4 regions of the Paraburkholderia sp. BR10872 genome follow, and region 1 is predicted to be linked to each of the others. Evidence: riboswitches for the same ligand, from Rfam matches in the RefSeq annotation. Region 1 holds a riboswitch; each other region holds the start of a gene.

Region 1 (2,186 bases):
CGTCGCGTCGATGCCCGCTGTGTTGTAGTCGTGCAGGCCCAACGAGTAGGTGAGGCCGCTCAGTGCGGAAAGCGGCCCTGTCGAGCCGATCGAGCCCGAGGTGCGCACCTGCGAGTCGAAGGTCTTGTTCGATCCGCCGCCGAACGAGACGGTGGTCTGGTTCGGCTGGTTCGACGCATGGCGCGTGAACAGTTGGACGACGCCGCCCACGGCATCCGCGCCGAACGAGGCGGCGGCGGGACCGGAGATCACCTCGACCCGGTCGAACGAGGCAGTCGCAAGATCGGCCCATTCGGCCGTGCCCGTGGTGACGGAGCCTATGCGTATTCCGTCGATGAACACGGCCACCTGGTCGGCCGACGAGCCGCGGATGCTCACCCCCGTGTACGACCCCGGGCCGCCGGTCTGCGAGACGGTGACACCCGGCAGCGTGGCGAGCGCCTGCGCGATGCTGGGGTCGACGGGGGACACGCGCTCGAGGTCTTCGCGCGTAAGCACCTGGGTGGTTGCATAGCGCTGATCGAACGATTGTGGCAGATGCTGCGCGTCGCCCACGACGAGGATATTGGGCAGCGTGGTGTCGCCGCCGGCTTGTTGCGGCGCCTGGGCGGACGATGCATTGGCGGCATTGGCGGCATTGGCGGCGTCGGCGGCATGCGCGGTTTGCCACGCCCAGGCGAGCGCGGCGGAAGTCAATACGAATTGGCGAAAGTTCATGATGCGGTGGCTGGAAACAGCTCCTGAAATACGGGCTGTCCGTGCAACGGGCGATCGCCACGCGGGCGGTGCTTGCGCATTGGGGATCCCCGCCCGCTGCGGCTGCTGGACTCGGTTGATGGCAGGTCTCCTGGCTCGCGGGTCGACATCCGCAGCCGGCCTTCCCGGTTTCCCAGTGGCCTTCTCTGGCATGGACTCGCCGCTTACAGTTGCGGGGGCAGCCGCAGTCTTGCACTGCGTTCCCTTTTGATCCCGTCGCCGGGAACCATCAGGGCGCAAGGGTAAGGGCCGCGCAATCGGTGCGTCAACCTTTGACGAGCGTCGTGTGGCAAAAACACCCGGTTTGGCTGCTTCCGCAACTTACGCTATCCTTGCGGCTGTTTTTCGCGCGTAGGCGCTGCACAAGCGAAACGCAGCAGGGAAGCCGGTGAGAATCCGGCGCGGTCGCGCCACTGTGACCGGCGGTCAATCGAGCCAGAAGTCAGACCTCGCTACGTCCTCGCCGCATCGAGCGGGGGCGGACGGCGCTCGTCCACGCAATCCCACCTACACAAACAAGAAGACTCATGAACAAGAACATTCTCGCCGTCCTGGGTGGGACGGCATTGGCATTCACCGGCGCTGGCGCCTCGGCGCAGCAGGTCACGTTGTACGGTGAGATGGACGCGAGCGTCGACTATGTCAGCGACGTTGGCGGCCGCACCCAATATCGTGCAGGCTCGGGTCTTGTCGACGGCAGCTTCTGGGGCCTGCAGGGCACTGAGGACCTCGGCGGCGGCAACGCCGCGATCTTTCGCCTCGAGCGCGGCTTCTCGTCCACCTCTGGCGAAGCCTTCAACGACCATCCGTTCTACGTTGGTCTGCAATCCGAACGACTCGGCACGATTACGCTGGGCCGCCAGTACGACACGATGCACGACTACTTCGCCCCGTTCACACTAACGGGCGGCGCAGGCGGCACGGCATTCGCGCATCCGTTCGACAACGACAACGCCAACAATTCGTGGCTCGCCTCGAACGCCGTGAAGTACGCGAGCGCAACGTACGGTGGTTTCAGCGCCGGCGCGATGTACGCGTTTTCGAACGAGGCGGGGCGCTTCGCGCAAAATCGCGCTTACGGCTTCGGCGTCCATTACGAAGGCGGCCCGTTCAGCGCAGGCGTGGCGTGGATGCACATCAACGGACGCGGCGCCTCTTCGGTGGGTGCGTACGATACATCGGTGCTGCCGGGTGCGGGCCTCGTGCCGACCGAGGTCGCGGTGCAGCGCGAAGACACCATCGGCGCGGGCATGAGCTACGCGCTCGGCGACGTCACGCTTGGCGCGGCCTGGTCGCGTTCCATTCATACCCGTGTCAGCGAGGCCGACGGCGGCGCGCCCTTGCCTTCGGTCGCATTCAGCAATTACGAAGTGAATGCGCTATGGCAGGTGACGCCCGCGTTCTCGCTGGCGGGCATGTATGCCTACACG
Region 2 (2,186 bases), on a different contig from region 1:
TCGGCGGGCTGCTGGTCGATCCGGATAACGCCCTGCGTGTCGTCGACGAAGCCGCCAGGCGTAGTGCGCAGCAAATGCATGGGACGGCCTCGTCTAGCTGGGTGCGATCACTTCGCGCCCGCGGTCTGCACATTCGCCAGTGCGATATCGAAGGCCGCTTGCAGCGTCGCGCCATCGAGATCCTCTCCGATCAGCACGAAGCGGCTCGCAAGCGGCTGCGCCGCGCTTTCCTGCGCGTTCCAGCGGCGGTCGAAATAGCTGTCGAAGCGGCGGCCCACGCCTTGAATCACGAGGCGCATGGGCGCACCCGGCAGCGCGGCAAAGCCCTTCACGCGATAGATCGTGTGCGCATCGACGAGTTGCTGCAGCGCCTCGATCACAGTCTCGCGCGAAGCCGCATTGCCCGACACCACAACCGAATCGAACTCGTCATGATGATGATCGGGATCGTCGGCGGAACCGTGATGGTCGTGCCGCAGATGAATGCTCTCCTCGGAGGCCGCCTCGAGCCCGAGCAGCGTATGCAGATCGAGCTTGCCGTGCTGCGCGCGCACGATCTTCACCTGCGGCGGCAGCTCTTCGCGCAGCTCGGCGATGAGCGCGTCCTGGCCCGCAACGTCCAGCAGATCGGTCTTGTTGAGAATGATGAGGTCGGCGGCCGAAAGCTGGTCTTCGAACAGCTCGTGCAGCGGCGACTCGTGATCGAGGTTCGGGTCGGCGCGGCGCTGCGCGTCCACGGCCCGCGGATTTTCAGCGAACTGGCCGCTCGCGGCGGCGGGGCAGTCCACCACGGTCACGACCGCATCGACGGTGAACGCGTTGCGGATCGACGGCCAGTTGAACGCCTGCACGAGCGGCTTGGGCAGCGCGAGACCCGAAGTTTCGATCAGCACGTGATCGACATCGCCGCGGCGTTCGAGCAGTTTCTCCATCACGGGGAAGAACTCTTCCTGCACGGTGCAGCAAAGGCAGCCGTTCGCGAGTTCGTAGAGCTGGGCTTCCGTTTCGTTGCCGTTCTCGTCGCAGCCAATGCCGCAACCGCGCAGAATCTCGCCGTCGATACCGAGTTCGCCGAATTCGTTGACGATGACCGCGACGCGCAGGCCGCCCGCGTGCTGGAGAATGTGACGCAGCAACGTGGTTTTACCGCTGCCGAGAAAGCCCGTCACGATCGTGACCGGAATCTTGCGCATTTGCATGAAGTGCTCCTTCGGCGCCAGGCCGTATCGAGGGGCATGGTGCGTCGCGCCTGCCGTTCGTGCGGGTGCCGTGTTGCGCACACGCGCGTATCCATGGAGACGCTGTCACGCGCAACGATCCAACAACCTGCAGGGGACGAACGACCAGAAACGCACCCGGGCCTCGCCCGGCTGACGCATGAAAATCACGGACCCGGCACCGCATCCCCGCAGCGCGAATCCCACGTATCTGGCCGGTATCCGGACTGACGAAACACCGCTTCGCCTTCCCGCGCGAGCGGCCTTGCGGCCGGCTTGCACAGTGGCGTGGACTGCGTAAAGCATGGAAGCGGTTTGCGGCATTCGTGCGAACGCCGCGCTCGTTGTACCGTTGCGGGTGCAGTTCAGGTTGGCCATGCCCGAGGCGGGATGGCTCCCTGATTCCCGTTTAACTGCGCGCGCATTATGAATCGCGCGCGCGAGCACCAGAGTGCGTGCGAGTGTAGGCGCGGGGGGCCCGTGCGTCAAGGAAGGCGTGGGAAGCCGCAAAAGCGTGTGCTATCGTAGCGCGCATCCGGCGCCCGCCGGAACGCGACGCTTTTGCTCGTTTTGCCCCTGCGGTCACGCCTTCGATCGACGCCCTCGCCGTGAATCCTGCCGAAAATCGCGCCTCGGGCGCAGCCTCATTCGAAGCCACGCCGGAACCCGCGCAGCGCGTGCCGCCGCTTGCGCTCGGCATCGGCTGCCGGCGCGGCGTGACGCTCGCGCAGGTCGAAGCCGCGGTGCGCGCCGCGCTCGGCGCGTGGCCTCTCGACAGCGTAACGGCCGTGGCAACGCTCGATGCAAAAGCCGGCGAACCCGCCTTGCACGCGTTTTGCGCGGCACATGCGCTGCCGCTGCACACGTACACGCGGGAGCAACTCGCCGCGACACCGATACTGGCGCCCCCCTCCGCAGCCGCGCAAGCGCAGTTCGGCGTAGACGGCGTGTGCGAACCCTGCGCGCGTC
Region 3 (2,186 bases), on a different contig from region 1:
GCGCGGATCGTCTCAGTGCAAAATGGATTGCTCAAACTCGTGCGGCGCGGATATTGCAGTGCAGCATTGCCGCGCGACGCGTCGGCGCGTGCGGATCAGGCCCGCACAGCCGCGGGCGCGATGCTTTTGAAAGGCGAAAAAAAATGCCCCGGCACGCGAGGCGCGCGGGGCATTTACGCAAGTTTGGGGTCGCTTTTTCGATAGGCGCGCGATGTGCGCGCTGCGGCCCCGGCGGAGCTTATGCGGCGCGCGTTTGCGTGCCGCGTGCGCTGCCGGTACGGGCGTTCGCGCCGAGCAGCTTTTCGGCGAGCGCGCCGAAAAGCAGACCGATCGTCGTCCAGAGAATGAACTGCATGCCGATCGACACCGTGCGGAACTTCCACAGCAGCACGGCCGGGAACGCGGCGGGCACCTCGTTGATCGTCGGCAACGCGAGCTGGATCGCGCCGATCACGACGACGAACAGCACGAGCGCCACGATCGAAGCGTTCCAGAGGCCAAGGCGCGGCACGAACGCGGCGCGCACCTTGAGCGAGAACACCGACACGGCGATCGAGATCGCGATCATCAGGAAAAAGAGCCCGGTGCGATAGCCGATCGTCTCCGGGTCGCCGACCGAGGGCGGATTCGCCGGATACTTGATGTTCGGCACCAGGTAGATCGCGACGAAGGCGGCGAGCGCGAGCCAGGCCGAGAGCGCGCGCGGCGAAAGACGCCCCACGCGACCATTGGCATACGCGAAGACGAGCGCAAAGAGTCCGCCGATCGACGCGCCATAGACCATCACGCCCGTGAAGAGACCGACGCTCGCCTGGGTCTTGCGGCTGACGATTTCGGGCTCGGGCGCTTCGCCCTTCGCGGCGTCGGCTTTCTCCTCGAAGGAGATCGCCTGATCGACCTGGGGCTCGCCTGCGATCTTCGCGAAGCCGAACGTGAGAAGTCCCGCGGCGATGCCTGCGAGCATGCCGCGCACCAGCAACTTGCCAACCATGGTCAGCTCCCGGTCAGTGGCAGGGGAAGCCGAGCAGATGGCGGCCGTCGTGAACGAACTCGTGGACGTACATGCCCGGGAAGATCGACGTGGCGCCCTGCTCGGCGCCCACGAAGTACAGGGCCAGCAGCAGCATCAGGCCGCCGAAGATCGCCCAGGGCAGGATGTCTCGCAGCGCAATGGGCGCCGGCGCGGCCGGGGCGTGCTGCAAGGGGAATGAGGTTTCGGACATGCTGACTTCTCCTGGGGTTACGCGCCCCGCTAGTCGTTGAAAGAGTGGTTCACGACGCGCAGGTCTGACTTCCGTTGCTTCGATGTTTTCGACGGCAACCAGTTACAGTGGCGCGACCGCGCCGGACTTGCACCGGCTTCCGCGTGTCGTGGAGCCCGTATTCTACGCGCTGCGGCGGCCGGCCGCGGCCCGGATGTCAGCCAAAGAGTAGTGAAGCATAAGGAAAAGCATGTCGACGACAGTCTGGCTGGTGAGCCATGCGGCGAACGCTGCTCTGCGCTCGGGCACGTTCCCGCACGTGCCTGAAGTGCCTGTTGCGGGTGAAGACGCCGAAGCAGCGCTCGACGCGCGCGTACTCGAGGCGCTTGCCGCCTGGCGCGAGCGCTGGCACGCGGGGCTGGCCGGTGGTAATCGCAATGGCGAGGTGCCGCGTGCGCTCACGAGTCCCGCCGCGATCGCCCGCGCGAGCGCACGCGCGGCAGGCTTCGCGGGGGCAACGCCAGCTGAAGCGCTCGCCGAAACCGCCTTCGGCGCGTGGCAAGGTCAGCGCCTGACGGATCTCGCGCGTGAAGCGCCCGAGGCCCTAGCGGCCTGGACGCGCGATCCGGGCTTTCGGCCGCCAGGCGGCGGCGAATCGTTCGACGATGTCCGCACGCGCGTCAGCGCCTGGCTCGATGCGGTGCCCGACTCGGGGCACAACGTGGTCGCCTTCACGCACGCGAGCGTGATCCGGGCGGCGATTCTTCACGCGCTGGGCGCGCCGTCGGCGGGGTTTCGCTCGATCGAAATCGCGCCGCTTTCCGTGACGGCCCTACGCCGCACAGAGCACGGCTGGGTTTGGCTCGCGGCGATGAAGTGAGGACCGGAACGGCGCTACCGCCCTGCCCTCGCCGTCGCCGGCATTCTGGATCGGTAGCCAGAAGCGCTCTAGTCCAGCCCCAGCTGTGCCTTGATGGCCGGCAT
Region 4 (2,186 bases), on a different contig from region 1:
GCGCCGGGCGTGGGTGCGAGACGCGCGAGCGTGAGCGCGCGCACGTCGCGCTTCGTGATCTGACCGTCGTGTCGGTAGGCGTCGTCGGGGAGGCCTGGCGTGAGCGTCCAGCCGCGCGCGGGCGTCTGCGCACTATCGCTTTCGCATTCGAACGCGACCAGATTGAGCGCCGCGGCTTCTTCAACGTGCCACGCATCGGCGCGGCCTTCTATGCGGCGTTCGAGCGGGCCGCCCAGATGCTCGAACACGGCAAGACGCGTGGCGCCGAAGCCCGCTTCGGCGAGCAACGCGGCAAGCGCCGCGGGCGTGCGCCCATCCGCGCTCAACGCGAGCACGCGCGAGCGCGCGTAGAGATGGCGGCGCAGCGCATCGAGCGGACGACCGACGAGCGAGACCATCGCCGTATCTTGCAGCGCCCACCCCTTGCGCGCCGCCGCGAGCGAGAGCGACGACGGCGCGGGCAGCACGCGCATTTCACCGGGCACCACGCGGCGCGCGAGCGTCGCGCCCACGCCGAACAGCATGGGGTCGCCGCTCGCGAGCACGCATACGGACTGATTCGACTCGCGGTACGCAAGCAGCGCCTCGACGCTAAACGGCTGGGGCCACGCTTCGCGCCGTGCACGCACGCGCGAGGGCAGCATCGCCAGATGGCGTTCGCCACCCGTCACGATGGCCGCGTCGAACAGCACGCGCCGCGCGTCGCGCCCGAGCCCCGCGTATCCATCGTCGCCGATGCCCACCACCGTCAGCCATGCCTGCGTGCCCTGCATTCGCTCTCCCGCCGTTGCCTGTTTGGTTGCCTGTTTCCCTACACCGCCACGGCCCGCAGCCCGATCGTGGGGTGGAGCACGCGTGAAAACGGGCATAATACCGTGTCCGCCGGTGCCGTTAAGGCAGCTTTGCATGAGACCGGAGCAAGCGCTGAAGCGCCAACTCCGGATCGCAAAAAGGGAACACAGCAAGCTGTGGCCGCCCCGCGACTGTGAGCAGCGAGACCGCATCCACCCGAGCCACTGGTTTTACCGGGAAGGCCGATGCGGCTCACGACCTGCGAGCCAGGAGACCTGCCGGCCGACTGTTCGCGCGAACCCATATCGGACGGGGTGTACCGATACCGCTGCCGTTTCCCGCCTGCCGTGCGGGCAACGCGCCGCTCCAGCGTGATGCTTACCCGGTAATGCCTTGAAACACGAAACGAAGCCTGTCTCGCCCGCTGCCGCATTGGCCGTGCTCCGCCCCTCGGCGTGCCCGGGGCTCCTGCGCGTGGTCGCGGCGCGCGACGGCGGCCTGTGCCGCATCCGCCTGCCTGGCGGCGCGCTGAGCGCCGCGCGTGCGCGGGCCCTCGCCGACGCAGCGTCGACGCACGCGAACGGCGTACTCGAACTGACCAATCGCGCGAACGTGCAGATTCGCGGCGTGCGCGCCGGCGAAGAAGCGGCATTGAGCGCCGCGCTGATCGACGCAGGCCTCGGCCCTGCCGGCATCGACGCCGCGAGCCCGGTCGAGCGTGCATGCGCCGCCGACGAATTGCGCAACGTGATGCTGAGCCCGCTCGCGGGCCTCGACCCTGACGCGTTGTGGGACACGACGGAACTCGCCGCTGCGCTCATCGACATGATGCAGCGCGAGCCACGCTTCGCCGCACTCTCGCCCAAGTTCGCGTTGCTACTCGACGGCGGTGAACGTGTGGCGACGCTCGAGCATCCGCACGACATCTGGCTCGCCGCGCTGCATGATGGCGCAACGGTGCGCTTCGCAGTGGGCCTCGCAGGTCGCCCCACGGCGCGGCCAGTCGGCACGCTCGCGGCCGAAGACGTTTGCGCATCGATGCGCGCGCTGTTGCATGCGTTCCTCGATCTCGCGGGCGCGGCCGCCACACGCATGCGCGACGTCCTCGCCACTCATTCGCTCGACGCGCTGCTACAGCGCGCGCAACAGCATGGCGACTTCACGTTGACGCGCGACGACGCCACGCTGCCCGCTTGGCGCCGCGCGGCGAGCCCCGCCGGCTTGCGCCTCGGCGCATACGCGCTGCACGCCGACGGCAGCGGCTACGTGGGCGCGCAGCCCGCTCTCGGCCGTATCGACGCGCCAACGCTGCGCGCACTTGCCGCGCTCGCGGAAGACTCGGGCGACGCGACATTGCGCGTGACGCCCTGGCAAGGCGTCCTGCTGCCGAATGT

What was found. Region 1 has a riboswitch for cobalamin ahead of AB4Y43_RS34755 (porin). Riboswitches for the same ligand answer to the same signal wherever they lie in the genome.
Region 2: linked by a shared signal. The riboswitch ahead of cobW (cobalamin biosynthesis protein CobW) and the one ahead of AB4Y43_RS34755 (porin) in region 1 are both predicted to bind cobalamin.
Region 3: linked by a shared signal. The riboswitch ahead of AB4Y43_RS39005 (CbtB domain-containing protein) and the one ahead of AB4Y43_RS34755 (porin) in region 1 are both predicted to bind cobalamin.
Region 4: linked by a shared signal. The riboswitch ahead of cobG (precorrin-3B synthase) and the one ahead of AB4Y43_RS34755 (porin) in region 1 are both predicted to bind cobalamin.

Annotation. Positions count from the first base shown of each region.
Region 1 is NZ_JBFRCN010000065.1:11,512-13,697, forward strand. It holds gene AB4Y43_RS34750 (TonB-dependent receptor) at 1-717, opposite strand, end outside; cobalamin riboswitch at 820-1,002, opposite strand; cobalamin riboswitch at 1,093-1,227, shown strand; gene AB4Y43_RS34755 (porin) at 1,284-2,186, shown strand, end outside.
Region 2 is NZ_JBFRCN010000073.1:22,374-24,559, reverse strand. It holds gene cobN (cobaltochelatase subunit CobN) at 1-80, opposite strand, end outside; gene cobW (cobalamin biosynthesis protein CobW) at 108-1,193, opposite strand; cobalamin riboswitch at 1,413-1,683, opposite strand; gene AB4Y43_RS36200 (cobalamin biosynthesis protein) at 1,826-2,186, shown strand, end outside.
Region 3 is NZ_JBFRCN010000096.1:13,181-15,366, forward strand. It holds gene AB4Y43_RS39000 (CbtA family protein) at 239-991, opposite strand; gene AB4Y43_RS39005 (CbtB domain-containing protein) at 1,005-1,223, opposite strand; cobalamin riboswitch at 1,263-1,408, opposite strand; gene AB4Y43_RS39010 (histidine phosphatase family protein) at 1,453-2,082, shown strand; gene AB4Y43_RS39015 (patatin-like phospholipase family protein) at 2,151-2,186, opposite strand, start outside.
Region 4 is NZ_JBFRCN010000011.1:2,794-4,979, reverse strand. It holds gene cbiE (precorrin-6y C5,15-methyltransferase (decarboxylating) subunit CbiE) at 1-773, opposite strand, end outside; cobalamin riboswitch at 903-1,090, shown strand; gene cobG (precorrin-3B synthase) at 1,186-2,186, shown strand, end outside.